One region of the Streptomyces sp. SudanB25_2051 genome, then DNA from elsewhere that is predicted to be linked to it. Evidence: riboswitches for the same ligand, from Rfam matches in the RefSeq annotation. Region 1 holds a riboswitch; each other region holds the start of a gene.
What was found. Region 1 has a riboswitch for cyclic di-AMP ahead of ACSUPT_RS26120 (M23 family metallopeptidase). Riboswitches for the same ligand answer to the same signal wherever they lie in the genome.

Region 1 (7,252 bases):
TCACGCCCGGAACGGTGAGCGAGCCGCGGCCCCTCGACGCCGGCACGTACGACATCCAGGTCTACCCCGGCGACCAGGGCCCGGACGACGGCACCCCGGCCGTCCAGAAGAAGATCGAGGTGCCCGCCGGAGCGAGCGCCACGATCGCCGCCCACCTCTCCGCCGACGGCAAACCGCAGCTCACCGCCTTCGTCGAGGACGAGACCAGGCTCGACGCGGGCAAGGCGGGCCTGACCGTTCGCCATGTCGCGGCCGCCCCGTCCGTGGACGTGCGGGCCGACGGCAAGCCGGTGTTCACGGCGCTGGAGAACCCGCAGCAGGCCACCACGACGACCGACGCGGGCGCCGTGTCCGCCGACGTGGTCCTCGCGGGGACCGGCACCGTGGCCATCGGCCCCGCCGACCTGAACCTGGAGGAGGGCACCAGCACGGTCGTCTACGCCTGGGGCAGCGCCGCCGACAAGAACCTCGGGCTGGCGACGCATACGCTCGGCGGCCGGGAGTCCGCGCCCGACGCCGTCCACGCGGGCGGCGCGCCCGTCGCGTCCGGCTCCGCCGCGCAGTGGCCGGCCGCTGCCTTCGTGGCCGGTACGGCCGCCGTGGCGGGCGCCTTGGCGGTCCGCCGTACCGCGACCCGGCGTGGGTGACACCGCGCGGCGGATCGGCGGCCTCGCCGTGGTGACGGCCGCCGCCCTGGCGGTGGTCCTCGCCCCGGCGGGCGCTCCGTCCCGGCACGGCTCCGCACCGCCCGACTTCGGCCGCGCGGGCACCGCGCACGCCGCGGTGCCCGGCGCCCTCCCCACCCCGCGGGCGCCCGCGCCGCCGACGCGTGACGCGCGGCCTCCCCAGCGGGTGCTGGTGCCGAGGGTGGGCCTCGACGCCCCGGTCCGGCCGGTCGGCGTCACCGGGGCGGGCGACATGGCCGTCCCGGCCGACCCGGCCGTCGCGGGCTGGTACCGCTTCGGACCGGCGCCCGGCGCTCCGCGGGGCTCCTCGGTCCTGGCGGGGCACGTCGACGACGACACCGGGGCACCCGGCGAGTTCGCCGCGCTCCGCCATGTCGCGGCGGGAGACCTGGTGGAGGTGCGGCGCGCCGGTGGCCCGCCGGTCCGCTACCGCGTCACCGCGCGTTCCACCGTCCCGAAGGGCTCCCTCCCCGACTGGGCGTTCCGCAGGGACGGCCCGCCGGTCCTCACCCTCGTCACCTGCGCCCCTCCCTTCGTCCCCGAGGACGGCGGCTACCAGGCCAACCTCGTCGTCACCGCGGAGCCGGTGCCCTGAGCCGGACCTCCCGGCGGGCGCCGGCGGCGCGGCGGGCACGGACGGGCAGGAGGGCGGCGGTGCGGCATGTCGATCCCACGCGTCTGGCGGAGCCGGCCCTGGGAAACGGCGTCGCACACGGGGACGCCGGGGCCCTGCGGCTCCCCGACCGCTCGGGCGGCGGGTGTGGCCGCGCCTCGTCACGGAGCCGGGCGCGGCGGCCCCGGCGGCGTCCGGCCCGCGGAGCCGGGCACCGCGCGGGGCCGGGCGCCGCGCGTGGCCGGGCGCCCGCCTGCTGGCCGCCCCGGTCGCGGGGTGGCGCGGGCGGGCGCACGCCGGGCGTCCGCCCGCGCGGGCGTCACGGCTGGTGGCGCGCCTGCTCGGCCGCCTGGCCGGCGGCGCCGGTCTCCGTGGTGGCCCCGCGGGTGCTGAGCCGCCCGCCGCTGGACTCCAGGTGCGCGCGCACGAACCACTGGAAGAGCTCCAGGCCGCGCAGCTGCTCGATGAGCATGTCCTGGGTGACCGGGTCCGAGGACTCGGTGGCGCGCATGGCCTCCCGGTGTTCCCTGATCACGGAGGTGTACACGAGGTCAAGCGCCCCCAGGTGCTCGATGGCCTCGGCACGTCCGATCGAGTAGTCGTCCCAGGTGCGCCGCTCCACCAGCGCGCCGGGGGTGCCGACCGGTTCGCCGCCGAGCGTAGAGATCCGCTCGGCGAGGTCGTCGGTCATGGCACGCACCTGGTCGACCTGCGGGTCGATCATCTCGTGGACGGCGATGAAGTGGGGGCCGACGACGTTCCAGTGGACGTGCTTGAGGGTCAGGTGGAGGTCGTTGAGCGAGTGCAGGCGCATCTGCAGCAGCTCGATGATGTCCTGGCTGTCCCGGACGTCCATTCCGGGGATGGTGTACGCGATGTCTGCGGGCTCTGGCGGCACGGCGGCGCTCCTTGCGCGTGCGGGGTCGGAGGGAGCAGACAACCACCGCTCGCGGCGATCCGACCGCACCCGCGCGCCCGTCCCGGCCCTTCTCACCGGTTCGGAGCAGGAGCGGCCGCGGGACGGGGGCGCCCCGGGACGCGGGTCCGTACGTCCTGGTCAGCGGCGCGCACGGGACCGGGGCGGCCTCGTCACGGGCCCGGCGGCGGCGCGCCGGGCGGCCTCGTCACCGGGGACGCGTACGGGGCCGTGTGCCGGTGGAGGGGTACGGCCCCCGGTCCTCACCGCTCGTGGGCCAGCCCCGCGTCGGGTGGGCGGTCTCCTCGGAGGACGGGAGCGGCGGCTCGGCGGAGTCGCGCCACGGGTGGTCGAGGGGCGTCGACACCGCGCGCCACCACGGCTCGGCGGGCACGGCCACCGCGGGCTCGAAGGGCTCGCCGGGCCGCGGCAGGGCGACGGACTGCCCGGCCTCCTCCGCCGCGTCCTTCGACCACTCCCCCGGCTCGGCCCACGGGTGGGGCGCCAGGTTGAACGTGGCCCAGTGGATCGGCAGCATCACACCGGAGGGGCGCCCGCCCTGGAGGTCGAGGTGGGCGCGCATGCCCTCGGCCGGTGTCATGTGGATGTCGGGCCAGAACTCCGAGTACGCGCCGATCTGGATCATCGTCGCGTCGAACGGGCCGTGCTGGGCGCCGATGTCGCGGAAGCCGGGGAAGTAGCCCGTGTCGCCGCTGTGGTAGATCCGGTGCTCGGGGCCGGCGACGGCCCAGGACGCCCAGAGGGTGTGCTGCCGGTTGCGCAGGCCGCGGCCGCAGAAGTGGCGGGCCGGGGTGGCCGTGAGGCGGATGCCGCGCACCTCGGTGGACTCGTTCCAGTCCAGCTCGCGGATCCGGGCGGGGGCCACGCCCCAGTGCTCCAGGTGGGCGCCGACGCCCAGCGGGACGGCGAAGAGGGTGTCCGTGCCGGCGAGGGCCCGGACGGTGGGCAGGTCGAGGTGGTCGTAGTGGTCGTGGGAGATCACGACGACGTCGACCGGGCCGAGCGCGGCCAGGGGCAGCGGGACGGGGTGCAGCCGCTTGGGGCCGGCGAAGGCGAAGGGCGAGCAGCGGTCGCCCCACACGGGGTCGAACAGGACGCGCGCGCCGTCGATCTCGGCGAGCACGCTGGAGTGGCCGGTCCAGGTCAGGCGCAGCCCGGAGGCCGGGGGCCGGGCCAGGTCGGCGGCCGTGGCCGGGTGCAGCGGTATGGTCCGGGCGGGGGCGCGCCGGACGCGCTCCTCCTTGCGGAAGTACGTCTTCGTGAACTCCACCGCCGAGCCGGAGGGGCGGTGGCGGGTGGCGCCGGGGTTGCGGAACGCGCCGTCGGCGAAGTGCGGCGAGCGCCGGATGCGGGCCAGCCGCTCGCCGGCGGGGTCGGCGCCGAAGGCGGCGGGGCGCAGGGCGCGGAGGCGGGCGCGCAGCCGTACGAGGGGGTCGTCGCCGGTCACGGCACCTCCAGGGGCTCGGGTCCCCTCCATTATGAGCGGACGGTACGACAACGCCCGCGCTCCGCGCTCCGTTCCCGCCGGGCCCGGGTCCCCGTCCCGCGCCCTGCGCTCCGGGGACCCGCGCGGCCGCCGCCCCGCCGCTACAGGGGCAGCAGGTCGGGGCGCTTGGCGGAGATGCGGTCGCCGGAGCTCTCGCCCCGCAGCCGGCGGCCGATCCACGGCACGAGGTACTCGCGGGCCCATTGGATGTCGTCGCGCCGGACCTCCAGCGTGCCGCGCGGCGGGAGCGGCGGCCACGGCTGGTCGGGGTCGGCCGGGACCTCCAGGCCGAGGACCTGGGCGGCGCGCAGCGCGACCCGGGTGTGGCCCTCGGGCGACAGGTGGAGCCGGTCCTGGTCCCAGGCGCGGCGGTCCTGCACGGAGCGCAGCGACCACAGGTCGAGTACCGGGCAGCCGTACCGGTCGGCGATGGCGCGCACATGGCCGTTGTACGTGGCGACCTTGCCCCGCAGATGGCGCAGGACCGGCACGCCGCGGGTGTCGAAGCCGGTGGTCACCACGACGGTGCCGATGACGGACCTCAGGTCGGCGACCGCGCGTTCGAAGCGCTCGGCCACGTCGTCGGGGTCGCTGCCGGGTCGGATGATGTCGTTGCCGCCGGCGCAGAACGTCACCAGGTCCGGGGCGAGTTCCTTGGCGCGGGGCACCTGCTCGGCCACGATCTGGTCCAGGAGCCTGCCGCGTACGGCGAGGTTGGCGTACCGGAACTCGTGCTCCTCCGGAAGCCGGTCGGCCAGCAGGACGGCGAGCCGGTCGGCCCAGCCGACGAAGCGGCCGTCCGGGCCCGGGTCGCCGACGCCCTCGGTGAAGCTGTCGCCGATCGCCGTGTACGACCCGATCACGTCGTTCTCCCCCATCGTCGAATCGTCTGCCACGGCCGCACATCATTCACCCCGAGATGTGACCTACGCGACCGTAAGGAGGGGTTGACGGGGCGTGATCTCCGCCACCGCGCGACGGCCCGGCACCCTTTCGGGGGCCGGGCCGTGGCGTTTTGGTGCGTTATGCGTCAGATGCTGACGCCGTGGCCGCGGAGGTAGGCCAGCGGGTCGATGTCCGAGCCGTAGCCGGGGGCGGTGCGGATCTCGAAGTGCAGGTGCGGACCGGAGGAGTTGCCGGTGGAGCCGGACAGGCCGATCTGCTGGCCGCCGCCGACCGACTGGCCGGCGGAGACGGAGAGGGAGGAGAGGTGGGCGTACTGCGAGTAGTTGCCGTCGGCGTGCTTGATGACGACCTCGTTGCCGTACGCGCCGCTCCAGCCGGCGGAGACGACGGTGCCCGGGCCGACGGCCTTGATGCTGGTGCCGGAGGCGGCGGCGAAGTCGACACCGGTGTGGTAGCCGGACGACCACATGGAGCCGGAGGCCCGGTACGGCGTGGTGACACTGGCGGAGACCGGGGCGGTGAAGCCGGAGCCGCTCTGGGCGGGGGCCTGCTCGCGCACGGGGGCCGGGGTCTCGGCGGCCGGCTTCGCCTCGGCGGGGGCCTCGGTCTTGGCGGCGGAACGGGAGGCGCGCTCGCCTCGCGTGTCGTCGGCCTTCGCGGGGCTCTTGGCGGTGTTCTTGGCGCCGAGGGTGAGCTTCATGCCCGGGTGGATGAGGCCCGGGTCGCTGCCGATGACCTCGCGGTTGTCGGCGTACAGCTTCTTCCAGCCGCCCTTGACGTTCTTGTTGTGGGCGATCTTGGCCAGGTAGTCGCCGGCGACGACGGTGTAGACGCGCGGGGCGGCCTTGCCCGCCTCGGCGACGGTCGCGACGGCCGCCGTCTGCGCGGGGGCGGCGGCCGGGGCCGCGGCGGGGGCGGCGGCGTGCGCGCCGGTCGCACCGAGGAGCGGGAGGGCGATGGCGGCGCCACCCGTACCGGCGGCGACGAAACCGCGGGTGAGGGCATGGGACTTGGTACGGCGGTGCTTACCCTTGGCGGGCATGGCGAATTCCTCTCCGGCGCCTGCGAGGTGAGCTGTCGGGTTCGGACTGGAGCTGTCCGGCCGCGCGTCGAGCGCGACTTCACCCCGAGCCGTACGGGAATTCCCGCACGGCGGACTACCTGGTTCCCCCGCTCCTGCCACACGTTGGATGGGTGCGAATTTCCGGGGCGGCGGCAGGATTCGGCGATCCGCCCGGCTGGAACGGGACGGTAAACGAGTGAGGACGACGGGAACAAGCGGATGGTTGCGCGGGCGCATTCACTCCGCGGAATTCACCGGGGAATTGCGGTCACCCTCCGTGGATTACGGATCATGAATTCCCGTGCGGCGCAGGGCTTTTGCGCGGCGCCGTCGGCCACGGTCCGTCACCTTTATGACGCTGCTCACGCGGCGGCGGCCATCTCCCTTGTTTCCAGGGCGCGTTATGACGTAGCAGAGCAATACGGACAGAAGCGACAGAAGCATCTTTAAGTGATCAGCGGCCCAACTCCTCGTCAAGTGGGAGGTAATCGCATCGTGGGTCCTGATGGGGCGCGAGGCGCGGGCGGGCCGGGGCACGGCAGCGGGCCGCCGGAGGGGCGCCCCCGGGGGCCCTGCGCCGGGCGGTGCGGAGGGGCGCACGGGAGCCGGGAGAAGGAGCGGCGTCGCCGGGGTCGGAGAAGGGGCGGTGTCGCCGGGGTGGGAGAAGGGGTGACACGGACGCCGGGAGGAGGGATGGCGCGGGGGCCCAGGGAAGGGGTGACACGGGGGCCCAGGGAAGGGGCGGCGCGGGGGCCCCGAGAAGGGGCGGGGCGACGGAGTGGGGGCGGGCGTCGGGCCACGCCGACCGGGGAAGCGATGTCGTATCGTCGGACCGCCAACCTGTCGGCGGACGTCGCCGACACCGGACACGGAGGAGCCCCCGTGACGCAGCTGCCGCCCTTCCCGTCGACCGCCGAACCGGAGCTGACCGGCGTCCGCAATTTCCGCGACGTGGGCGGGCTGCCGACCGTGGACGGGCGCCGGGTGCGGCCGGGGGTGCTGTTCCGCAGCGGTCACCTGGCGCACGCGACGGAGGAGGACGCGGCGTTCCTCGCGTCCCTCGGGCTGCACACCGTCTTCGACTTCCGCAACGCCGCCGACCAGGCCCTGGAGGGCCCGGACGTGGAGCTCCCGGGCGTCCGGAACGTCAACATCCCGCTGACCGACCCGGCCGACGGCGCCGAGTTCTGGACGATGGTCCGCGACGGCGACCTGGACCAGCTGCGGGAGCTGCTCGGCGACGGCAAGGCGGCGGCCCGCATGCGCGCCGCGTACCGGTCGATCATCGCGGAGCGCACCGCCGAGCACAGCCGGGTCCTGCACGCGCTCGCCGCCGAGAGCGTGCCCGCACTGATGCACTGCGCGGCGGGCAAGGACCGCGCCGGCCTGTCCATAGCGGTGGTCCTGCTCGCGGTCGGCGTGGAGCGCGAGGCGATCGAGGCGGACTACCTGAAGTCGAACGACCCGCACCGCCGGTACAAGGTCCGCCGCGGCGACTCGTCGCCCGCCGGCATGTCCTCCGAGGTCATGGAGCTGCTCAGCCCCCTGTTCGACGCGCGCG
Region 2 (7,252 bases), 3.4 Mb from region 1:
CCCCGCGACCCGCGGGTGCTGGACGTGATCCGGTCGTACGCGGGGGAGCCGGCGCCCGCGATGCCCGGTCGCGTGACGCCCGGACGGGAGGTGCAAGGCCGTGTGACGCCCGGCCGCGACGGGCCCGCCGTCCGGAACACGGTGGCGGACAGCGCGGCGGGCAACGTCGTGCAGGCGCACACCGTCGAGCAGGTCAACTTCTTCACGGCCCCGCCCGACCCGGCGCTCTGGCTGGACGCCGCGACGGTCGACCCGCACGCGCTGGGCGCCCCGCACGAGGTGCCGTACATCCGCCGCGACCGGGACGCGGACCTCGGCCCGGAGCGGCGGGACGGCTTCCTGCTGATCACCGGCGCCCCGCTGTCCGGCAAGACCACCACCGCCTGGGCCCACGTGCGGCGCCTCGCGCCCGGCACGCAGGTGTGCGTCCCGCCGCCCGGCACGGACCTGCGGACCCTGCCCGAGCGCATCGCCGCCCGGAAGTCCCCCTGCGTGCTGTGGCTGGACGACCTGGAGCGGTACCTGGAGGGCCTGGACGGCGCCCTGCTGTCGCGCCTCATCGCCATGGGCGTGCGGACCGTCGCCACGATGACGGACGCGGCGTACGACGAGCACCGCTTCGGCGCCCCCGCGACGGCCCGCGTACTGAGCCGGGCGCGGGTGGTGGAGCTGGAGCTGGAGTGGAGCCGCCTTGAGCTGATGCGGATGGATGCGAGTGGCGACCGGCGTTTGAGGGACGCGGTGGACTTCTGCCACGACAAGCGCGTCACCCCGTACCTGGCCGTCGGTCCAGAGCTGTGGGAAGAGTGGCGCAGGGCTGGACGCTCAACCGGGAACCAGCCCGGCCACCAGTTGGTCCGCGCTGCCTTGGACCTGGCGCGGTGCTGGCTCACCGAACCTCAGCCGCGTGATCTGGTCCGAGCCGTGTACGAGATGTACGCCCCCGAGCACGCCGAGGCGTTCGACGCGGCCCTCGCCTGGGCGGTGCGTCCCCGCCATGGCGTGGCCGGCCTGCTGGTCGAGACACCTGGCACGGGCGAGCTGGCCGGCTACGGCTACCTGGTCGCTGAGGCGATGGCCACCGAGGAGCTGCCCCCGGTCCCGTACGAGACATGGGATCTGGCCCTTGCCCAGGGTGAGCCGCGCGTCACCACACTGGCCACCAGGTATTTCCGACACCACGCCAAAGCAGGCGACTCCGAGGCCATGTACCGCCTGGCCCGCCTCACCGACGACGAGGAGTGGCTTCGCAAGGCCGCCGACGCGGGCCACACGGCCGCCGCCGCCGACCTTGGCGGCGCCCTGGCCGACCGGGGCGATACGCGGGAGGCGATCCGGTACCTGGAGAAGGCCGCCGAGGCGGGCGACGCACGCGCCATGACCCGGCTGGGCAGGCTCCTGCAGATCCAGGCGACGACGTGGCTGGCCAGGGCGGCCGCCGCGGACGACTCGGAGGCGTACCTGTACACGCAGGCGTTCACGGTGGCCAATCCGCAGGCCGGTTTCCTGCTGGCCCGCCTCCTGGAAGAGGAGGGCAGGGAGAAGGAGGCCGCGTTCTGGATGCGCTGGGCCGCCCACGCCGGGCATCCGGGTGCCGTGGAGGCGGTCGGCGGCGGGGCGGATACCGTCGAGGGGTGAACGCCGTGAACGACCCCGCCACGCCCCCCGAGCTCTTCACCTGGGAGTTCGCCACCGACCCGTACCCGGCGTACGCCTGGCTGCGGGAGCACGCGCCGGTGCACCGCACCCGGCTGCCCAGCGGGGTCGAGGCGTGGCTGGTCACCCGGTACGCCGACGCGAAGCAGGCGCTCGCGGACCAGCGGCTCAGCAAGAACCCCGCGCACCACGACGAGCCCGCCCACGCCAAGGGCAAGACGGGCATTCCGGGGGAGCGCAAGGCGGAGTTGATGACGCACCTGCTGAACATCGACCCGCCGGACCACACCCGGCTGCGGCGGCTGGTGTCGAAGGCGTTCACCCCCCGCCGGGTCGCGGAGTTCGCGCCGCGCGTGCAGGAGCTGACGGACCGTTTGATCGACGGTTTCGCTACAAAAGGCGAGGCCGACCTGATCCATGAATTCGCCTTTCCTCTCCCCATTTACGCGATTTGCGACATGCTCGGGGTGCCCGCCGAGGACCAGGACGACTTCCGGGACTGGGCGGGTCAGATGATCCGGCACGGCGGCGGCCCGCGCGGCGGTGTCGCCCGGGCCGTGAAGCGGATGCGGGCGTATCTGGTGGACCTGATCCACCGCAAGCGCGGGGACCTCGGCGACGACCTGATCTCCGGGCTGATCCGCGCCTCCGACCACGGCGAGCACCTCACCGAGAACGAGGCCGCCGCGATGGCGTTCATCCTGCTCTTCGCGGGCTTCGAGACGACCGTGAACCTCATCGGCAACGGCACGTACGCGCTTCTGCGCAACCCCGCCGAGCGGGCCCGGCTCCAGGCGTCGCTGGCCGCGGGCGAGACGGACCTGCTGGCCACCGGGGTGGAGGAACTCCTGCGCTACGACGGGCCGGTCGAGCTGGCGACCTGGCGTTTCGCGACCGAGCCGCTCAGCGTCGGAGGGCAGCGGATCGAGGCGGGCGACCCCGTCCTCGTCGTCCTCGCGGCGGCGGACCGGGACCCGGAGCGGTTCGACGACCCGGACACCCTGGACCTCGCCCGGCGCGACAACCAGCACCTCGGGTACGGGCACGGCATCCACTACTGCCTCGGCGCGCCCCTCGCGCGGCTGGAGGGGCAGACCGCGCTGGCCACCCTCCTGACCCGCCTGCCCGACCTGCGCCTCGCCGTCGAACCGGACGAACTGCGGTGGCGCGGCGGGCTCATCATGCGCGGGCTGCGCACCCTTCCGGTGGCCTTTACACCGGAAAAAGCTGACGCTACGTCAAGTCTGTGATGTTCGCGTAATCTCCGCTGCACCGACTTGTGACTGGCGTTCGAATGCCGCTACGTTCACCGTCACCTCAGCAGTCACGCGAAAGGTCCAACGCATGCGCTCCGGGAACGGACGACACCGTCGACCCCGTCAAGCTCCCGCCCTCGTCGTCGCCGCGGGGGTGACCGGATCAGCGATCGCCCTGCCGCTGCTCGGCGCGGGCACCGCGTCCGCCGCCGACGCCGCCACCTGGGACCGCGTCGCCGAATGCGAGACCGGTGGCATGTGGAGTGCCGACCTCGGCAACGGCTACTACGGCGGCCTCCAGCTGTCGCAGGAGACCTGGCAGGCGTACGGAGGCACGGCGTACGCGCCGCGCGCCGACCTCGCCAGCCGCTCCGAGCAGATAGCCGTCGCGGAGAAGGTCTACGCCGCCCAGGGCTCCGCCGCCTGGGAGACCTGCGCGCCCATCGCGAACCTCGGCGGCGCCGGCGAGGAATCCGCCCCGGCGGAGACCGCCCCCGACGCCACGCCCGACGCCACCGCGGACACCGGCACCGGCGGCGAAGCCGCCAAGCCGGCCCCGGACGAGCAGCCCACCACGCCGGACGACGCCCCGGCCGGCACCGAGGGCTCAACGGGCTCCGGCGCGGCGGGCCTGCCCGGCGAGCCCACCGCGCCCGCCACCCCGGACGCGACGGCCTCCCCGACCGCGCCCGCGGCCCCCTCCACCGACCCCACCGCCCCCGGCGACGCCTCCGCGGCCGAGGACGGCACGGGCACCCCCGCGACCGGCACCGGCAAGCACCGCGGCGAACCCGCCAAGGAGGAAGCCGGGGCCGTCCCGACGCTTCCGGGCGGAACCGACGAGACCACCGGAACGGGCAATCCGGCCGAGAGCCGCGAATCCGGCAGGCACGCCTCGCGCGGTGACGGAACGGCACGTACGGGCGACGGGCTCGCCCCGGACGGTACGTACACCGTCCAGCCCGGCGACAACCTCTGGACCATCGCGGACAGCCACGAGCTGCCCGGCGGCTGGACGGCGCTCTACGACGCGAACCGCGAGACCGTGGGTACCGACCCCGACCTCATCCTCCCTGGCCAGAGCCTCGACCTGGGCGCGAACGAGGGGTAGTTACGGGCAGGAATGTCCGTTTCTTCGAAGTGAGACAAGAGTCTCTTTGCCTCAACTCGCGCCCCTGCGCCGCCCGGTCCGTCCGTTTCCGCCCCTACCTGCGCAAACGCCCTTATGGGGCAGGCGCGTAGGGGCGGATTGACCGGGATGTCCGTCTTTGATCTCCGCATGGGTCTGTGCTTACCGTCGATACCGCTCGCCACCGCGGGCCCCGTCCGACCGGTAACGCCGAATCCTGCCGCCGGACGACGGGAACAGTCGACGCATCACGCGCCGTAGGCAGGAGCGGGGGACCCAAGGTAAGCGCCGGGCCCTGCCGTCGAGAGACGGCCGGACCGGCTAGGGGTGAAGCCGCGCGCCACCAGCGCGCGGCCGGGCACTCACCAGGCCCGAACCCGACAGCTCACCTCGCAGGCGTCGGTGAGGAGATTCGCCATGCTGAATTCCGGCAAGGGAAAGCACCGTCGCCCGTCCAAGGCCGTCCGTCTCGCCGCGTTCGCCGGCATCACCGGTGTGGCCGTCGCCGCCCCGCTGATGGGCGCCACGTCCGCCAGTGCCGCGACCGCCGCCGAGTGGGACCGCGTCGCGCAGTGCGAGTCCGGCGGCAACTGGTCCATCAACACCGGCAACGGCTACTACGGCGGCCTGCAGTTCTCGGCCTCCACCTGGGCCGCGTACGGCGGCACGCAGTACGCCCCCACCGCCGACAAGGCCAGCAAGTCCCAGCAGATAGCCATCGCCGAGAAGGTCCTCGCGGGCCAGGGCAAGGGCGCCTGGCCGTCCTGCGGCGTCGGCCTGTCCAGCACCCCGTACGGCGGCGCCCCCGAGCGCACCGCCGAGCAGCCCACCACGCGCAGCGAGCAGCGCACCGCGCCGAAGGCCGAGACGGCGCAGCCGAAGGCCGCCGCGCCGAAGGCCGAGTCGAAGACCGTCACCACCCCGACCGGCGAGAAGGTCGAGAAGGGCGACGGCGAGTACAAGGTCAAGGCCGGCGACACGCTCAGCACCATCGCCGCCGCGAAGGACGTCAAGGGCGGCTGGAAGAAGCTGTTCGACCTGAACAAGGACATCGTCGCCGACGCCGACCTCATCTACCCGGGCCAGCAGCTCCACCTGAGCTGACCCGCCCACCGGGCCGGCGCCCCTGAGCCGGCCCGCCCCCGGCCCGCCCCCCGGGGCCGCCCGCCCTCCGGGGCCGGGCCGCCCGCGCGGGCCGTCCCCCGAGCCGCCCCGGCCCGCCGCGCATCCCCCCGTGCGCGGCGGTCCGGGGCATCGGCCTTCCCGGTACCGCCGCCGAGGTCCTGCGGCCCGGCGCGGGCGGGCTCCCGAGGGGTCGCAGCGCCCCTCCCAAACAGGGGCAAACAACCCCATGGCGGATGAGTGGACGGGTGCTCAGTTCGGTTACCGTCCGGTAGAGATGATGGCCATTCATCCCGGTATGGGTCGCCTTGTACGGTTTTTCGTCCCAGCGGGCGGGCGGTAGCGGGCAGCGGCCCCCCAGCCGGTTAGGCTCTTGCCGCAAGGGTGAAGACCCTGCACTCCACGCGTCACATCCCAGAAGGAGATGCTCGTGCCGTCCATCGACGTCGTCGTAGCCCGGGAAATCCTGGACTCCCGAGGCAACCCCACGGTCGAGGTCGAGGTCGGCCTCGACGACGGCAGCACCGGCCGTGCTGCCGTCCCGTCCGGTGCCTCCACCGGAGCGTTCGAGGCCCTCGAGCTCCGCGACGGTGACAAGGACCGCTACCTCGGCAAGGGTGTCGAGAAGGCCGTGCTCGCCGTCATCGAGCAGATCGGCCCGGAGCTCGTCGGCTACGACGCCACCGAGCAGCGGCTGATCGACCAGGCGATGTTCGACCTGGACGCCACCCCGGACAAGTCCTCGCTCGGCGCCAACGCCATCCTCGGCGTCTCCCTCGCCGTCGCGCACGCCGCCTCCGAGGCGTCCGACCTGCCGCTGTTCCGCTACCTCGGCGGCCCGAACGCGCACCTGCTGCCGGTGCCGATGATGAACATCCTGAACGGCGGCTCGCACGCCGACTCCAACGTGGACATCCAGGAGTTCATGATCGCGCCGATCGGCGCCGAGTCCTTCTCCGAGGCCCTGCGCTGGGGCACCGAGGTCTACCACACCCTCAAGAAGGTGCTGAAGGAGAAGGGCCTGTCCACCGGCCTCGGCGACGAGGGCGGCTTCGCCCCGAACCTGGACTCCAACCGCGCCGCGCTCGACCTCATCCTGGAGGCGATCAAGCAGGCCGGCTACACCCCGGGCCGCGACATCGCGCTCGCCCTGGACGTCGCCGCGTCCGAGTTCTACAAGGACGGCGCCTACGAGTTCGAGGGCAAGTCCCGCACGGCCGCCGAGATGACCGAGTACTACGAGGAGCTCGTCGCCTCGTACCCGCTGGTCTCCATCGAGGACCCGCTGTTCGAGGACGACTGGGACGGCTGGAAGACCATCACCGAGAAGCTCGGCTCGAAGGTCCAGCTCGTCGGCGACGACCTCTTCGTCACCAACCCGGAGCGCCTCGCCCGCGGCATCGAGGAGGGCGCCGCGAACGCCCTGCTCGTCAAGGTCAACCAGATCGGCTCCCTCACGGAGACCCTGGACGCCGTCGAGCTCGCCCAGCGCAACGGCTTCAAGTGCATGATGTCCCACCGCTCCGGCGAGACCGAGGACGTCACCATCGCCGACCTGGCCGTCGCCACCAACTGCGGCCAGATCAAAACCGGCGCCCCGGCCCGCTCCGAGCGCGTCGCCAAGTACAACCAGCTGCTGCGCATCGAGGAGATCCTCGACGACGCCGCCGTCTACGCCGGCCGCAGCGCGTTCCCGCGCTTCCGCCCGGCGAACGACTGACGCGCGCACCGCTGACGCGCACCGCGCGCGGCTGACGCGCGGGCACGGCTGACGCGCCGGGGGCCGACGCCTCGTCGCCCCCGGTTGCGTACGTCCCCGGCCACGGTCCCGTACCGTGTCCGGGGACGTCGTACGTGAGGAGGGGCGAGCCGATGGGCCAGGACCGGGACCGGTTCTCGACCGCGACGAGGCTGCGGCTGCTGGGCGAGCAGACCGCCGCCCGCGTCTACCGCTCCCAGACCCGCCGCCAGGCGCGCCGCTCCCGGCTCACCGGCCGGGCCGCGTTCCTGGCCCTCGTCGTGTGCACGATGGTCGTCGCCCTCGCGTACCCGATGCGGCAGTACGTGTCCCAGCGCGGCGAGATCGCCG
Region 3 (7,252 bases), 530 kb from region 1:
CGGCATCCGGGGCATCGGCTCGCTGTTCTACCTCGCGTACGCGCTCGGCGCGGAGGGATTCCACGTCCCGGCCGGTGAGCTGTGGGCCGTGGTGACCTTCACCATCCTGGCGTCGGTGGTCCTGCACGGGGTCAGCGCCTCACCGGTCATCTCGCGCCTCGACCGGCTGCGGCTGCTCAAGGCGCGGCGCAGGCACGGTGACGAGCGCCCCGGCGACGACGAGGTCGCGCACGAGCGGCTGTGACGCGCCGGGCGGTGCCGGTCAGCCGGCCGGCAGGAACCAGTGGGCCGCGAACGCCGCCGCCGGTCCGTACGGATGGCCGGGCTCGGTGAGCTGCCGGTACAGGAACTCGGTGGCCGTGCAGTCGAACAGCTGCCCCTCGTGGGGGCCGACCTCCGTGGCGTACACCGGCCACCGGTCCGGGTCCGGGTCCCCGGTGAGCCAGTAGAAGGTCTGCTCGTGTTCGTTGGCCGACCAGGGCAGCAGGCCACCCGGCGCCGGGTAGGCGGGGTGGGGCCGCCAGGGCGCGGGACCGGACCGGGCGTGCGCCGCCGCGTCCTGACGGATCCGCTCCGGGTCGTTCAGCTCCAGGAACCCGTCGAACAGGCCCGTACCGAAGGCGTCCACGGTCGCCTTGAAGTCGCCGGGCAGGGGCGTGCCCAGGCGCGCTTCGTGTTCCGCCCAGTCGATCGACAGGGCGGGGGTCCGGTCCCATCCCGTCACGGCCGTCAGGCGCTCCAGCCAGGAGGCGCCCGGCGGCAGGTCGCTGACGGAGGGCACGGTCCGCCGCGCCACGACGAGGGCCGGGCGCCCGTCCGCGGCCCGGCCGGACGCTATCCAGCGGCTGCTGAACGTCCACACGTGCCGCCAGGCCGTGCCGTCCAGGCGGGGCAGCGCCGCGAGGGCGGCGGCGGTGACGGGTCCCGGACCGCCGTAACGGGCCGTCAACTCCCGTGCCACGGCCTCGGCGTCGGTCCGGCCGGGCCGGGCGAGGCAGGTGTGGCCCGCCGCGTGGCCCGGCTCCGGGCAGGTCAGGTCCGTGGTGTCCGGCCAGGTGAGGCGGGCCACCTCCGCCAGGAGCCGCTGGGCGTCGTCGTTCATGCGGAAAGTCAAGCACCCGCCACCGACAGGGGCGCCGGCAGGAGGGGCTACTCGAAGCGGGAGGGGTCGCCCGCGCCCCGGCGGACGATCTCCGGGGCTCCGCCCGAGAAGTCGACGACGGTCGTCGGGGCCGTACCGCAGTCGCCCGAGTCGAGGACGGCGTCGACGACGTGGTCGAGCTGGTCCTTGATCTCCCAGCCCTGCGTCATCGGCTCCTCCTCCCCCGGCAGCAGCAGCGTGCTGGACACGAGCGGCTCGCCGAGCTCGGCCAGGAGCGCCTGGGTCACGGTGTGGTCGGGGATGCGGACCCCGACGGTCTTCTTCTTCGGGTGCTGGAGCTGGCGCGGCACCTCCTTCGTCGCGGGGAGGATGAAGGTGTAGCTGCCGGGGGTGGCGGCCTTCAGCGCCCGGAACACGTCGTTGTCGATCTGCACGAACTGGCCGAGCTGGGCGAAGTTCTGGCAGACGAGCGTGAAGTGGTGGCGGTCGTCCAGGTTCCGGATGGTGCGGATGCGCGACAGCCCCTCGCGGTTCCCCAGCTTGCAGCCGAGCGCGTAGCAGGAGTCGGTGGGGTACGCGACGAGGGCGCCGGAGCGGATCATCTCGGCCACGCTGCCGATCACGCGGCGCTGCGGGTCGTCGGGGTGCACATCGAAGTACTTCGCCATCCGACGAGCCTAACGCGGTGCCGCGCGCGGCGCCGCCCGGCGCCGGTGGGGCCGATGCGGGCGGCGTCACCGCGCGGGCGCACCGGTGCGGTTCTCGCCGGGAGCCGGGGCGGCGGTCGCGGGACCGTGTCCTGGGGGCGGGTGGCGCCGTTGATCCGGGTATGACCAAGACTCACCGTATGCTCGCCGCCCTCGCGTTCGCCGCCGGGGCGTCCGCTCTCGCCGCGCCCGCCGCGAACGCGTCCGTCGTGCCGATCGGCCCCGGCGGCCCCTCGCTCCTCAGCCAGGTGGACGACCTCGCCACGAGCGGGGTCGACGAGGACCACCGCCACCAGGTGCCGAAGGTGACCGAGCAGTTCGGCGGGCTCAGCGGCGTGCAGCAGCTGGGGCAGCTGCGGCAGGTCGTCGCCCCGGTGGCGCCCGTGCTCGGACTGGTGCCGGGACTGTAGGACCCGCCCACCCCTCGGAGGCGGCCCTCGAAGCGTGCCCCCGGACATGATGGTCCGGGGGCACACTCATGGGCGGGACTTCATGTGCCGGAGCCCTCGCGGGCCGGTCCGGGGCCGGGTCCTGGGCCTGGCGGCCGGTCAGGTTCGAGACAAGGGCGCTGGCCTGTCCGGCCGTCAGGCCCTGGGTGGCGGTCCGGGATACCGGCACGGCGCCACCCGGGGCACCGAGCATGCCCCGCGGGGTCTCAGCGGACCCGGCCGAACAGGACCTTGCTGGTCCAGAGCCGCTCCAGCTTGACCACGGAGCCGGCCTTCGGGGAGTGCCAGATGCGGTTGCTGCCGGCGTAGATGCCGACGTGGTACACCCGGCCGCCGGAGTGGAAGAACACCAGGTCGCCCTTGCGGAGGCTGGACGCCGAGATGTGGCGTGTCTTGTTGTACTGCTGCTGCGCGGTGCGCGGCAGGTTCTTGCCGGCCTTCTTGTAGGCATACAGCGTCAGGCCGGAGCAGTCGAACCGGGTCGGCCCGGCGGCCCCGTACTTGTAGGGGGAGCCCTTCTTCGACGCGGCCACGTTGAGGGCCTTCGTCGCGTACGACGGACCTGCCGTCTGCGCCTGCGCCTCGGGGGTGGCCCCCGGTGCCAGCAGGGTGCCGGCGAGGGCGGCGACGGTCAGCGCCGAGACGGCGCCGGTCCGGGACAGCTTGGACGGAACGTGATTCTGCGCGGTCATGCGCAACCCTTCGTCATCCGCCTGCGAAGGATGACCTGTCGGGTTCGGGCTGCGAAGTTGCCCGGCCGCTGACGCGGCTTCACCCCAAGGAACGGCCCTGGCGGGCACGTCCCGTACTGCTGGGTCCTCCACTCCTGCCGATCCACTTCGTGTCGACCAGATCCGGACGGCGGCAGGACTCGGCGTCCGCCCGGACCGCCTCGCCACGGCGGCGAGGGCTTGTCGTCGTCAAGGATCTTGACCCATTTCGGGAGGGATCTTCGAACGGAATCGGCATTTTGTGAGACTCCTCACCGTTGGCCGGATCGGCGTGTCGCGGATGGCCGAAGGGTTGCGGAGGGGTGTCCGCGGGGTGTGTGGCGGACGTCTCGGAGCGCTCGTGATCGCGGCGCGTTACCCTGTCCGGGTGACTCTTCTCGTGATGCGCCGACACGTCGACTACGTGCGCGTCACGACCATGAGCTGTCTGCGCCAGGACTGACTTCTCCCCTTCTCCACCTCTCCACCGGTCCTGCAGCGACGCACCCTCCCGGCACACTCCCGCCGGAGCCTTCCGTACGCCGCGTTCCCGTCATCCTCGGGCAGCAGGGCCTCGTCACACGCGAAACGGAAGCCACACCATGCCTGCCACGACCGCCACCGCCGCCCCCTCCGCCGCCCCGGTCCTGCCCGTCATCGACCTGTCCGCCGCCGACGACCCGCGCACCCGCGAGGCGTTCCACCGGGACTTGCTCGCCGCGGCCCGCGACGTGGGGTTCCTGCATCTGACCGGGCATGGTGTCAGCGAGCGGGAGATCGCCCGGATCATGGAGCTGACCAGGGCGTTCTTCGCACTGCCCGAGGCCGACCGGCTGGCGCTCAGCAATCTGAACTCGCCGCACTTCCGGGGCTACACGCGCGTCGGGCACGAGCTGACCGGCGGCCGTTCCGACTGGCGCGACCAGCTGGACGTGGGCGCCGAACGCCCCGCTCCCGCGGTGGGCCCGGACGACCCGGCGTACCTGTGGCTGGAGGGGCCCAACCAGTGGCCCGCGGCGCTGCCGGAACTGCGCACGGCCGTCCTCGACTGGCAGGACCGGCTCGCGGCCGTGGCGCACCGGCTGCTGCGGGAGCTGCTGACCGCGCTGGGCGCGCCCGCCGACTTCTTCGACGACGCGTTCGCCGAGCGGCCGCACCTGCACACCAAGCTCGTCCGCTACCCCGGTTCGGCGCCGGAGGGGGACGGCCAGGGGGTGGGCGCGCACAAGGACTACGGCTTTCTGACGCTGCTGCTCCAGGACGAGGTGGGCGGTCTGCAGGTGCGGTCCGGCGACGGATATCTGGACGTGCCGCCCCGGCCCGGCGCGTTCGTCGTCAATCTGGGCGAGCTGCTGGAGATCGCGACCGACGGGTACCTGTCGGCGACCGACCACCGGGTGGTGAGCCCTCCCGGGGCGGTGGAGCGGTTCTCCGTGCCGTTCTTCTACAACCCCCGGCTGGACGCGGTGATCGAGACGGTGCCCGGCCCGTATCTGAAGGACGCCCCCGGGGTCGCCCAGGACCGGGAGAACCCGCTGCACGCCGAGTACGGGCGCAACGAGTTGAAGGGCTGGGTGCGGGCCCACCCCGAGGTGGCCCGGCGCCACCACCCCGAGCTCGTCGCCGGCTGACCGTCCACGCGTGCGGGGCCCGGGCGGCGCGCCGCGGGCCCCTGCCCGGCCCGTGGCGCGCGCCGGTGCGCGGCGGTCCCCGCGGGTGCACGATGGGGGTGCGGAGGTGTCCGCCTCGGCCGCGAGCGCTCGACCCGGGGGAAGAGGAGCGCCGCCATGACCGCACACAAGGCCGGCCGGGACACCACGGTCCTGAGCGACTCGCTGCCCGTGCCGGGGATCGGTTTCCTCGCCGTCAACGCGTTCGTCGTGCACGCCCGGGAGCCGGTGGTGGTGGACACCGGTCTCGGGCTGCCCGACCGGGACTTCGTGTCCGCGGTCGCTGAGGCCGTCGACCCAGCGGACGTCCGCTGGATCTGGCTCACGCACCCCGACCGGGACCACACCGGCGGGCTGTTCGCGCTGCTGGCCGCCGCCCCGGAGGCGCGGATCGTCACCACGTACATCGGCGCCGGGATCATGTCGACGGAGCGGCCGCTGCCGATGGACCGGGTGTACCTGCTCAATCCGGGGCAGTCGCTGGACGTGGGCGACCGCACCCTGCGTGCGTTCCGGCCGCCGCTGTACGACAACCCGGCCACGGTCGGCTTCTACGACGACCGGTCCCGCACCTGCTTCAGCTCCGACTGCTTCGGCTCGCCCCTGCCGTCCGCCGAGCTGGCGGAGGGCGAGGACGTACGGGCGGTGGGCGCGGAGGAGCTCCGGGCCGGGCAGCTGCTGTGGGCGACGATCGACAGCCCGTGGGTGCACCTGGTGGAGGACCGCCGGTTCGGGCAGGCGCTGAAGCCGCTGCAGGAGATGGACCCGGAGCTGGTGCTGTCCGTGCACCTGCCGCCGGCGCCGGGGCTGATCGGGCGGATGCTGGACACGCTGAGCCTGGCGCCGGGCTCCGATCCGTTCGTCGGGCCCGACCAGGCGGCGCTGGAGCGGATGCTCGCCGGGTTCGAGCCGGGTGCCGAGGCCGGGCCGGGGCCCGTGCCGGAGAAGCCCCAGACCACCGCGCCGCCCGTCGTCGCCTGAGCCACCGGACGCCCACTCAGGCCGCTCGGCCGCTCAGGCCACCCCGCCCGCTCAGGCCGCTCGGCCCGCTCAGGCCGCTCCGAGCGTGCCCCCGGTACGACTCCGCCCGGCGCGGCTCAGCCGGCGGCTGCGAGCGCGGCCAGCAGCTCGGCCTCCCGGCCGGCGCTGAGGCCCGCGCGGCGCGGCCGGTCCAGGCCCTGTTCCCGCTCCCAGCTCAGGGTGTCCGCGAGGAGTGCGGCCACGCTCCTGTGGCGCAGGCCGGCCGCGCGGGCCGCCGAGCCGTCGCGCGCGGACCAGCCCTCGTAGCCCGGTTCGGCCAGCCACATCGGCAGCGACTCGTGGCCCATGTACTGCTCCACGCCCCGGGCCAGCAGCCACGCCGGATCGGCCGGGACGAGCGGTCCGGTGTGGCCGCCGGCGGCCCGGGACAGGGCCAGCCACTCGTGGAACGGCACGACCGGGCCGACCGCGTCGTACGTACCGGTCGTGCCGGCCTCGGCGCAGTCGAGCAGCCACGCGGCGAGGTCCCGTACGTCGATCGCCTGGGTCGGCAGGTCGGGGGCGTCCGGGACGAGCATCGGCCCATGCGGGTCGCGGGCCGCGCGGGCCGCCCAGTAGCCGGAGCGGCCGCTCTCGTCGCCGGGCCCGCCGATGAGTCCGGCGCGCGCGATCAGGAGCCGGTCGCCCACGGCGGCGGCCGACGCCTGCTCGCAGGCGGCCTTCGCCTCCCCGTACCCCGACCGGTCCGCCTCGCCGCCCTCGGCCGGGGGAAGGAGCGGCGCGGACTCGTCGGCGCCGATCGCGGCGTGGGAGGCGTAGGCGCTGATGGAGGAGACGTACGTCCAGTGCCGGGCCGTGCCGACGAGCGCGGCGAGCGCTCCCCGGACGAAACCGGGCTGCCACGACACCTCGACGACCGCGTCCCAGGCGCGGCCGGTGAGCGGCGCGTACGCGTCGGGGTCCCGGCGGTCGGCGGGGACGAGCTCCGCGCCGTCGGCGACCGGCCCGCTCTCTCCGCGGGCCAGGCAGGTCACGTCGTGGCCGCGGCCGAGCGCCTGCCGGGACACCTCCCGGCTGAGCCAGGCCGTCCCACCCAATACAAGGATCTTCATACCGTCACCCAAGCAGTCCGCGGCGCGGTGCCGGACGCGGTTCGCCCACAGCGCATCGAGGGGCGGTGGTGACCGGTGCGGGCCGCCGGTCGTTACCGGGTAGGTACGAATGCGACGAAAGGGACAATCATGGTGCGGAGTGGCGGGGCCTGGGCGTACATCGGCTCGTTCACCTCGGGCGGCGGGCAGGGCATCACCGTCGCCTCCGTCGACCTCGGGAGCGGGGCGCTCACCCCCGTGTCGGCCGTCGGCGGGCTCGTCAACCCGTCGTGGCTCACGCTCGACCGGGCGGCGGGCGTGCTGTACGCGGTGGGCGAGGCGGAGGCCGGCGAGGTCGCGGCCTTCCGGGCGCGGGGCGGGGAGCTGACGCCGCTCGGCCGGCCGGTCGCGGTGGACGGCGCGGGCCCCACGCACCTGAGTGTCGTCGGGCGCAGGCTGCTCACCGCCAACTACGGCTCCGGCGGCGTCAGCAGTCTGCCGCTGGACGGCGACGGGGCGGTCGGCGGGCCGGCCGTCGTCCT
Region 4 (7,252 bases), 5.5 Mb from region 1:
CCCAGCCTGCGGTGGCGGGGGTGACGTCGACGGTGTACGGGCCGCTCGCGGCGGCGCCGGCGGGGAGGTGGAGTCGGGGGCTGCCGGCCATGGGTGCGGGGCTCCGTTTCTCTGCGGGGTCGGGTGGCGCGGGGCGGTCACGGTGCGGGCGGGGCGTCGGCGGGGACGGCGTCACGGTCCGGGGCGGCAGGGACCGGTGCGCCACGGACCGGTGCGCCACGGGCGGGGGCGCCACGACCGGTGCGCCACGGGCTGGGGCGTCACGGGCCGGCGGCGGTCAGGAGGGCGTCCACTTCGGCGGGGGTGGGCATGGCGGAGGAGCAGGCGAGCCGGGAGGCGACCAGGGCGCCGGCGGCGTTGGCGTACCGGACGGTCCGCTCCAGGTCCCAGCCGACGAGGAGGCCGTGGCAGAGGGCTCCGCCGAACGCGTCGCCCGCGCCGAGCCCGTTGACCACCTCGACCTCGACGGGCGGTACGTCGGCGGTGGTGCCGTCGCGGTGGACGGCGAGGACACCGGCGGGGCCCCGTTTGACGACGGCCAGGTCGACGCCGGTGTCCAGGAGCGCGCGGGCGCAGGCGGCCGGTTCGGCGAGGCCGGTGGCGACGCCGCACTCCTCCAGGTTGCCGACGGCGACGGTGGCGTGCCGCAGGGCCTCGGCGTAGTGGGCGCGCGCCTCGGACGGGTCGGGCCAGAACGCGGGCCGCCAGTCGAGGTCGAGGACGGTGATGCCGCGGCGGCCCCTGGCGGCGAGCACGGCGAGGGTGGCCGCGCGGCTGGGCTCGGCGCTCAGGCCGGTTCCGGTCGTCCACAGGACGCGGGCGGCGCGCACGGCGTCGTAGTCCAGTTCGCCGGGGTGGATCTCCAGGTCGGGGGCCTTGGGCCGGCGGTAGAAGTAGAGGGGGAAGTGGTCGGGCGGGAAGATCTCGCAGAACGTGAGGGGCGTGAGCAGTCCGTCGACGGACGTGACCCAGCGGTCGTCGACGCCGAACTCCCGCAGCGCCCGGTGCGCGTAGGCGCCGAAGGGGTCGGCTCCGGTGCGGCTGATGAGCGCGGCGGTCCGACCGAGGCGGGCGGCGGCGACGGCGACGTTGGCGGCGGACCCGCCGAGGAACTTCCCGAAGGTCTCGACCCGCTCCAGCGGGACGCCGCTCTGGAGGGGGTAGAGGTCGACGCCGACGCGGCCCATGGCGATCACGTCGAAGGGCTCCCCGCCGGTCGCGCTCCCGGCGGCGCCGGGGCCGGCAGCGGCGGCCGGGTCGGGCGCCCGCGTCGGCCCGGGCATCGGCGCGGGGGCGGCGGAATCCGCGGCCCGCGGGGGCTCGGGCATCGGCGCGGCAGCGGCGGCGGCTTCCGGGGCGGTGGGGTCGGGCTCGGGCATGCGGGTCGCTCCTGGGGCCTTCGGGGCGGTCGGGGCCGGGGTGCTTCAGGTGTCCTCCCCCGGACGGGCCGCTCCCATCCCCGTGCCCGCCGCGTCGCGGCGAGGTGGCGGTCGGACGGACCACACGGGCCCCGTTCCCGGCATCATGCCGATAGGGTCGGCGCCCACCGCGCACCAACACCGCCGACACCCGCCGGCACCCGCCGATCGCACCGCCGCGGGCACCCGCCGGCACGCACGGCACGGCGTCCCAGCCGCCCGCCGCGCGCCCGCCCGATGAGGCCCCGTCAGCGAACCGGGAGCCGCGCCGAAAGGACCGCTCATGGACACCGCAGGCACCCCGTCCCTCGACCGCATCAGGATCGGCTCCGCCCCGGACTCGTGGGGCGTGTGGTTCCCCGACGACCCGGGGCAGGTGCCGTGGAGGAGGTTCCTGGACGAGGTCGCGGAGGCCGGGTACGAGTGGATCGAGCTCGGCCCGTACGGCTACCTCCCCACCGACCCCGCCGTGCTCGGCGACGAGACCGCGCGGCGCGGCCTGAAGGTCTCCGCGGGCACGGTCTTCACCGCCCTGCACCGCGGCCCCGCCGTCTGGGACGCCACCTGGGAGCAGGTGAGCCGGGTCGCGGAGCTGACCCGCGCGATGGGCGCGCGGCACCTGGTGGTGATCCCGTCGTTCTGGCGGGACGACAGGACCGCCGAGCTCGTCGAGCCGCCCGAGCTGACCGCCGCGCAGTGGGCGGACCTGGCGCGGGGCATGGAGCGGCTGGGGCGCGAGGTGCGGGAGCGGTACGGGCTCGGCATCGTCGTCCACCCGCACGCCGACACGCACCTGGACACGGAGGAGCACGTCGAGCGGTTCCTCGACGCGACCGACCCGGAGCTGGTCTCCCTGTGCCTGGACACGGGGCACTACGCCTACTGCGGCGGCGACAGCGTGAAGCTGATCGAGACGTACGGGGAGCGGATCGGCTATCTGCACCTCAAGCAGGTCGACCCGGCCGTCCTGGCGGAGGTCGTGGCGGAAGGCGTGCCGTTCGGTCCCGCCGTGCGGCGCGGGGTGATGTGCGAGCCGCCGCACGGGGTGCCCGCGCTGGAACCGGTGCTGGCGGCGGCGCAGGGCCTCGGCGTGGACCTGTTCGCCATCGTCGAGCAGGACATGTATCCCTGCCCGCCCGAGCGGCCGCTGCCGATCGCGGCGCGCACCCGCGGGTTCCTCCGCTCGTGCGGCGCCTGAACCGGAAGGAGAACGGGACCATGACACGAGGCGGGACGCTCGGCGTGGCCGTCGTCGGGGCGGGGCGGATGGGCGCCGACCATGTGCGCCGCATCGACCGGGTGATCAGCGGGGCGCGGGTGGCCGCCGTCGCGGACGTGGACGGCGAGCGGGCCAAGGCGGTCGCGGACGCGGTCGAGGGCTGTACGGCGTACACGGACCCGGCCGCCGCGATCGGCGCGCCCGGCGTGGACGCCGTGCTGGTCGCCTCTCCGGGCGCGGCGCACGAGGCGGCGCTGATCGAGGCGCTGGGGCGGGGCCTGCCGGTGCTGTGCGAGAAGCCGCTCACCCCGGACGCCGCGTCCGCGCTGCGCGTGATGCGGGCGGAGGAGCGCCTGGGGAGGCGGCTGGTGCAGGTGGGGTTCATGCGCCGGTACGACACGGAGTACACGCGGCTGAAGGCGCTGCTGGACGGCGGCGGTCTCGGGCGGCCGCTGATGCTGCACCAGCGGCACCGCAACGCCGCGTCGCCGCCCTGGTTCACCGGGGAGATGCTGCTGGCGGACTCGGTGGTCCACGAGATGGACGCCACGCGATGGCTGCTGGGCCAGGAGATCACCGCGGTGACGGTGATGCGGCCGAGGCCGTCGGGGAACGCCCCGGAAGGCGTGGACGACCCGCAGTTCGTGGTGTTCGAGACGGACGGCGGGGCGCTCGCGGATGTGGAGATCTACGTCAACTGCCGCTTCGGGTACCAGGTGCAGGCCGAGGCGGTGTGCGAGAACGGCACCGCGCGGATCGGCGAGGCGCACGGGATGCTGGTCAACACGGGCGGCCGGTGGGGCGGCCCGATCGCGCCCGGCTTCGAGGAGCGGTTCGAGGACGCGTACGACCGGCAGGTGCGGGCCTGGGTGGACGCGGCGCTGCGCGGTGAGGTGACCGGGCCCGGCTGCTGGGACGGGTACGCGGCGGCGGCCGTCTGCGAGGCGGGCCTGCGCTCGCGCGCGGAGGGGCGGCGCGTGGAGGTGGAGCTGGTGGAGCGCCCGGCGCTCTACGGCTGAGGGGCGCGGCACCGCTGCGGGCGCCCGGCGGAGCCGGTGCCACGGCAGGGGCGCGCCGGCCGGCGGGGCCGTGCCGGTCCCCGGTGGTACGGCCCCGCTCCCCCGGCGGGGCCGTATCGCCGGGGAGGCCGCGGCGCCCGCGGGGCACCCGGCGGGCCGGTCGGTCGGCGCGTCGGGTGCCCCGCGGGCGGTCGGGGTCAGTACGGGCCGTTGACGTTGTCGATGGAGCCGTACCGGTCGGCGGCGTAGTTGCACGCGGCCGTGATGTTGGCGACCGGGTCGTACGGGTCGAACGGCGTACCGGGCACGTGGTAGGCGCGGAACGTGGGGTCGATCACCTGGAGGAGGCCCTTGGAGGGCGTACCGGCGGCGGCGTTCGAGTCCCAGTTGTTGATCGCGAGCGGATTTCCGGAGGACTCGCGCATGATGTTGCGGTGAATTCCCTCGTAAGTGCCGGGAATTCCGCGCTGGGCCATGATGTCCAGCGATTCCTTGATCCAGCCGTCGAGGTTGTCGGCATAGGACTTCACGGCGGTCTGGACGACGGCGGTGCGGGCGGCGGAACGGTCGGCGCGGACGGCCGTGGAACGCTCGGCGGCGGCCTTCGCCGCGGCCGGGGCCTTGGCGCCGACGGTGAGCTTCAGACCCGGACGGATGAGTGACGGGTTGTCACCGATGGCGTTCTTGTTGTCCGCGTAGAGCTTCTTCCAGCCGCCGCTCAGGGAGTGCTCGGCGGCGATGCCGGAAAGGGTGTCGCCGGCGACCACGGTGTGCGTGACGGTCTTGGCGGCCTTGACGGCGGCGGGCGCCGCGGCGGGCGCCTGGGCGGCGACGGAGATCGCGGCGGGGGCCGCGCTCGGGGCGGCGGAGGCGGTGGCCGCGCCGGTCAGGGGCAGGGCGAGGGCGGCTCCGCCGGTGCTCGCGACGACGAGTCCACGGCTGAGGCGGCTGCTCTTGGGGCGACGGTGCTTACCCTGTGCGGGCATGGGGCGTTTCCTCTCCGACGCCTGCGAGGTGAGCTGTCGGGTTCGGGCTGGAGATGCCCGGCCGCGGTCGCCCGCGACTTCACCCCAAGCCGTTCCGGATGACCGGAACGGCGGCTTACCTGGTTCCCCCGCTCCTGCCGAGCGTGAATGTGTGAGTGCTGGAGCCCGGAAGGCGGCAGGATTCGGCGTTCCCTCCGGAATGACGGTGACCGTAAACGACATCCGCGGGGCGGAACAAGGCCGGGAATTTCCCGCGAAGATCCATTTCCGGGGCCGGTGGCGGCGAAATTCCGTACCACCGCGCGGCGTACGCGCGATTTCCCCTCCGGACCGCCGTGACCGACATCACGGATTACGGGCGGCGGTGGCGTTGCCCTCACCACACCGCAAAATTGCGCCAATTGACCACCAGTCGGCAAATCTCACAAACACCCCAAATCAGACATAGGTCCGGAGTCGCCTCCGTTCGGGTGGACCCGGCGCCCGGACGGGCGCGCGACCCGCCGGCAGCGGTTGCGGTTCCCGCCCCGGCCGCGAGGGTGAGGATGTCGCAAACTGACCAAACAGGGGCGAAATCGTGCATAAAACACCACTGAGGATGTCACCGCGCCGGACCCTCCTCGCCGCAGCCGCGCTGCTGGGGCTGACCGCCACCGCCGCCGCGGTCCCGGCGTCCGTCGCACAGGCGGAACCCGCCGTCTCGGCGCCCGGCGCCGTCATCGCCGACTGGGCCCGGCTCACGGGCGAGGTCGTCGACCCGGAAGGCAAGTCGAACTCGTCGGAGACGTCCGTCTGGCACGCCGTCGTCTCGGCGGGCATGTACAACGCGGTCGTCGGCATCGAGGGCCGCTACGAGCCGTACCGCTGGAGCGAGCGGGGGCCCGGTTCGGCGTCCTCCGTGGCCGCCGCCGCGACCGCCGCCCACGACGTGCTGCTCCACTACTTCCCCCAGGCCGAGCCGAAGCTGGAGAGCGCCTACGCCGCCTCGCTCGCCGAGGTGCCGGACGGGCCCGCCGAGAAGGCCGGCGTGGAGTTCGGCCGCCGCGCGGCGGCCCACATGGTCGCGCTGCGCAAGGACGACGGCTTCGGCGCCCAGGTCCCCTTCACCACCTCGCCGGCCCTCGGGGTGTGGCGGCCCACGCCGCCCGCGCAGCAGCCGTTCACCAGTTCGTGGCTGGGGCGTCTGCGCCCGATGCTCATCGAGCGGCCCGACCACTTCCGGCCCGCGGCGCCTCCCGCGCTGACGTCCGCCCGCTATGCCGCCGACCTGATCGAGGTGAAGGCGGTGGGCGCGAAGACGAGCACCGTGCGCACCGCGGAGCAGACGGAGACGGCGCGCTTCTTCACCACCGTGGACCTGCAGGGCGCCCTGGCCGACCGTGCCGAGCGGCACGGCCTCGACCTGGTCGACACGGCCCGCCTCTTCGCCGCCGTCAACACCGTCCAGGTGGACGCCGCCATCGCCGCGTGGGACGCCAAGCTGCACTACGGCTCCTGGCGCCCCGTCACCGCGATCCGCGAGGCGGAGAACGACGGCAACCCGCTGACGGAGGCCGACCCCGCGTGGGAGCCCTTCCTCGTCACCCCCTCGCACCCCGACTACCTCAGCGGGCACACCACGACCGCGGGCGCCCTGGTGCGGACGCTGACGACCCTGTCGGACCGCCCCGACCTGGACCTGCGCGTCACGTCGGTCATGATGAAGAAGACCCGCCACTACCACGTTCCCGACCACTACACGAGTGACGTCGAGGGCGCCCGCATGTGGGGCGGCATCCACACCCGTACGGCGAACGAGGTCGGCACCGCGACGGGCCAGCGCATCGCCGCCTGGGCCCTCGCCCGCCACTTCCGCCCGCTGACCGCCTGAGCGGCGCCGCGCCGCGAGGACGGCCCCGCCCGGGGACGGCCGTGACGGCCGCGCCCGGAACGGCCCGGTGAGCCCGGAACGGCCCAGTGAGACGACGGGGCGGTCCGCCTGATCCGGCGGACCGCCCCGCTCACCGCGCCCCGGCGTCAGAGGACGGCGTCGAAGCCGTCCCAGTACGAGGCGACCCGCACACGCGCCCGGAAAGGCGCCGACGCGTCGCCGGTGCCCGTGTACTGCCAGACGACACCGGCCGTGTCACGCGCCAGCAGCTCCGGGTTGCCGTCCGCGGTGACATCGCCGTACGCGATCAGCGTGTCGTAGATGTTCCAGCCCGTGCCGATCTGCGCACGCGCGTGGAGGGGGGCCGCCGCGTCGCCGGTGCCGCGGTACAGCCACAGGCCGCCGGCGGCGTCACGGGCGATCAGATCGGCCTTCCGGTCGCCGGTGATGTCGAGACCGCCGGTCAGCGAGGTGTAGACGCCCCAGCCGGTGCCGGCCTGGCGCCGCGCCTCGAAGGGCCGCGCCGGGTCGCCCGTGCCCAGGTACAGCCACAGCACGCCCGAACCGTCCACGGCGATCAGGTCGTGGCGGCCGTCTCCGGTCAGGTCTCCGGCGCCCCGGATCGAGCGGTACACACCCCAGCCGGAGCCGACCCGCGCCGGCGCCTCGAACGCGGTCCGCCCGCCGCCCGCGAGCCGGTGGTACCAGAGCACCCCGGACGCGTCCCTGGTCACCACGTC

Region 2: it holds a riboswitch for cyclic di-AMP, as region 1 does, so the genes downstream of both, ACSUPT_RS11225 (transglycosylase family protein) here and ACSUPT_RS26120 (M23 family metallopeptidase) in region 1, are expected to answer to the same signal.
Region 3: it holds a riboswitch for cyclic di-AMP, as region 1 does, so the genes downstream of both, ACSUPT_RS28360 (C40 family peptidase) here and ACSUPT_RS26120 (M23 family metallopeptidase) in region 1, are expected to answer to the same signal.
Region 4: it holds a riboswitch for cyclic di-AMP, as region 1 does, so the genes downstream of both, ACSUPT_RS01825 (transglycosylase SLT domain-containing protein) here and ACSUPT_RS26120 (M23 family metallopeptidase) in region 1, are expected to answer to the same signal.

Annotation. Positions count from the first base shown of each region.
Region 1 covers NZ_OZ186787.1:5,931,718-5,938,969, reverse strand. The annotation lists gene ACSUPT_RS26145 (DUF4397 domain-containing protein) at 1-647, shown strand, start outside; gene ACSUPT_RS26140 (class F sortase) at 640-1,281, shown strand; gene ACSUPT_RS26135 (Dps family protein) at 1,619-2,155, opposite strand; gene ACSUPT_RS26130 (MBL fold metallo-hydrolase) at 2,424-3,683, opposite strand; gene ACSUPT_RS26125 (SGNH/GDSL hydrolase family protein) at 3,824-4,600, opposite strand; gene ACSUPT_RS26120 (M23 family metallopeptidase) at 4,753-5,670, opposite strand; cyclic di-AMP (ydaO/yuaA leader) riboswitch at 5,673-5,835, opposite strand; gene ACSUPT_RS26115 (tyrosine-protein phosphatase) at 6,574-7,252, shown strand, end outside.
Region 2 covers NZ_OZ186787.1:2,541,311-2,548,562, reverse strand. The annotation lists gene ACSUPT_RS11240 (tetratricopeptide repeat protein) at 1-1,638, shown strand, start outside; gene ACSUPT_RS11235 (cytochrome P450 family protein) at 1,635-2,906, shown strand; gene ACSUPT_RS11230 (transglycosylase family protein) at 3,001-4,023, shown strand; cyclic di-AMP (ydaO/yuaA leader) riboswitch at 4,285-4,455, shown strand; gene ACSUPT_RS11225 (transglycosylase family protein) at 4,459-5,145, shown strand; gene eno (phosphopyruvate hydratase) at 5,594-6,883, shown strand; gene ACSUPT_RS11215 (FtsB family cell division protein) at 7,036-7,252, shown strand, end outside.
Region 3 covers NZ_OZ186787.1:6,458,008-6,465,259, reverse strand. The annotation lists gene ACSUPT_RS28380 (cation:proton antiporter) at 1-244, shown strand, start outside; gene ACSUPT_RS28375 (hypothetical protein) at 263-1,102, opposite strand; gene ACSUPT_RS28370 (L-threonylcarbamoyladenylate synthase) at 1,150-1,770, opposite strand; gene ACSUPT_RS28365 (hypothetical protein) at 1,932-2,219, shown strand; gene ACSUPT_RS28360 (C40 family peptidase) at 2,465-2,950, opposite strand; cyclic di-AMP (ydaO/yuaA leader) riboswitch at 2,954-3,128, opposite strand; gene ACSUPT_RS28355 (isopenicillin N synthase family dioxygenase) at 3,571-4,599, shown strand; gene ACSUPT_RS28350 (MBL fold metallo-hydrolase) at 4,756-5,619, shown strand; gene ACSUPT_RS28345 (oxidoreductase) at 5,736-6,731, opposite strand; gene ACSUPT_RS28340 (lactonase family protein) at 6,861-7,252, shown strand, end outside.
Region 4 covers NZ_OZ186787.1:408,442-415,693, forward strand. The annotation lists gene iolB (5-deoxy-glucuronate isomerase) at 1-91, opposite strand, end outside; gene iolC (5-dehydro-2-deoxygluconokinase) at 261-1,379, opposite strand; gene ACSUPT_RS01815 (sugar phosphate isomerase/epimerase family protein) at 1,702-2,616, shown strand; gene ACSUPT_RS01820 (Gfo/Idh/MocA family protein) at 2,637-3,656, shown strand; gene ACSUPT_RS01825 (transglycosylase SLT domain-containing protein) at 3,854-4,642, opposite strand; cyclic di-AMP (ydaO/yuaA leader) riboswitch at 4,646-4,806, opposite strand; gene ACSUPT_RS01830 (vanadium-dependent haloperoxidase) at 5,241-6,512, shown strand; gene ACSUPT_RS01835 (FG-GAP repeat domain-containing protein) at 6,659-7,252, opposite strand, start outside.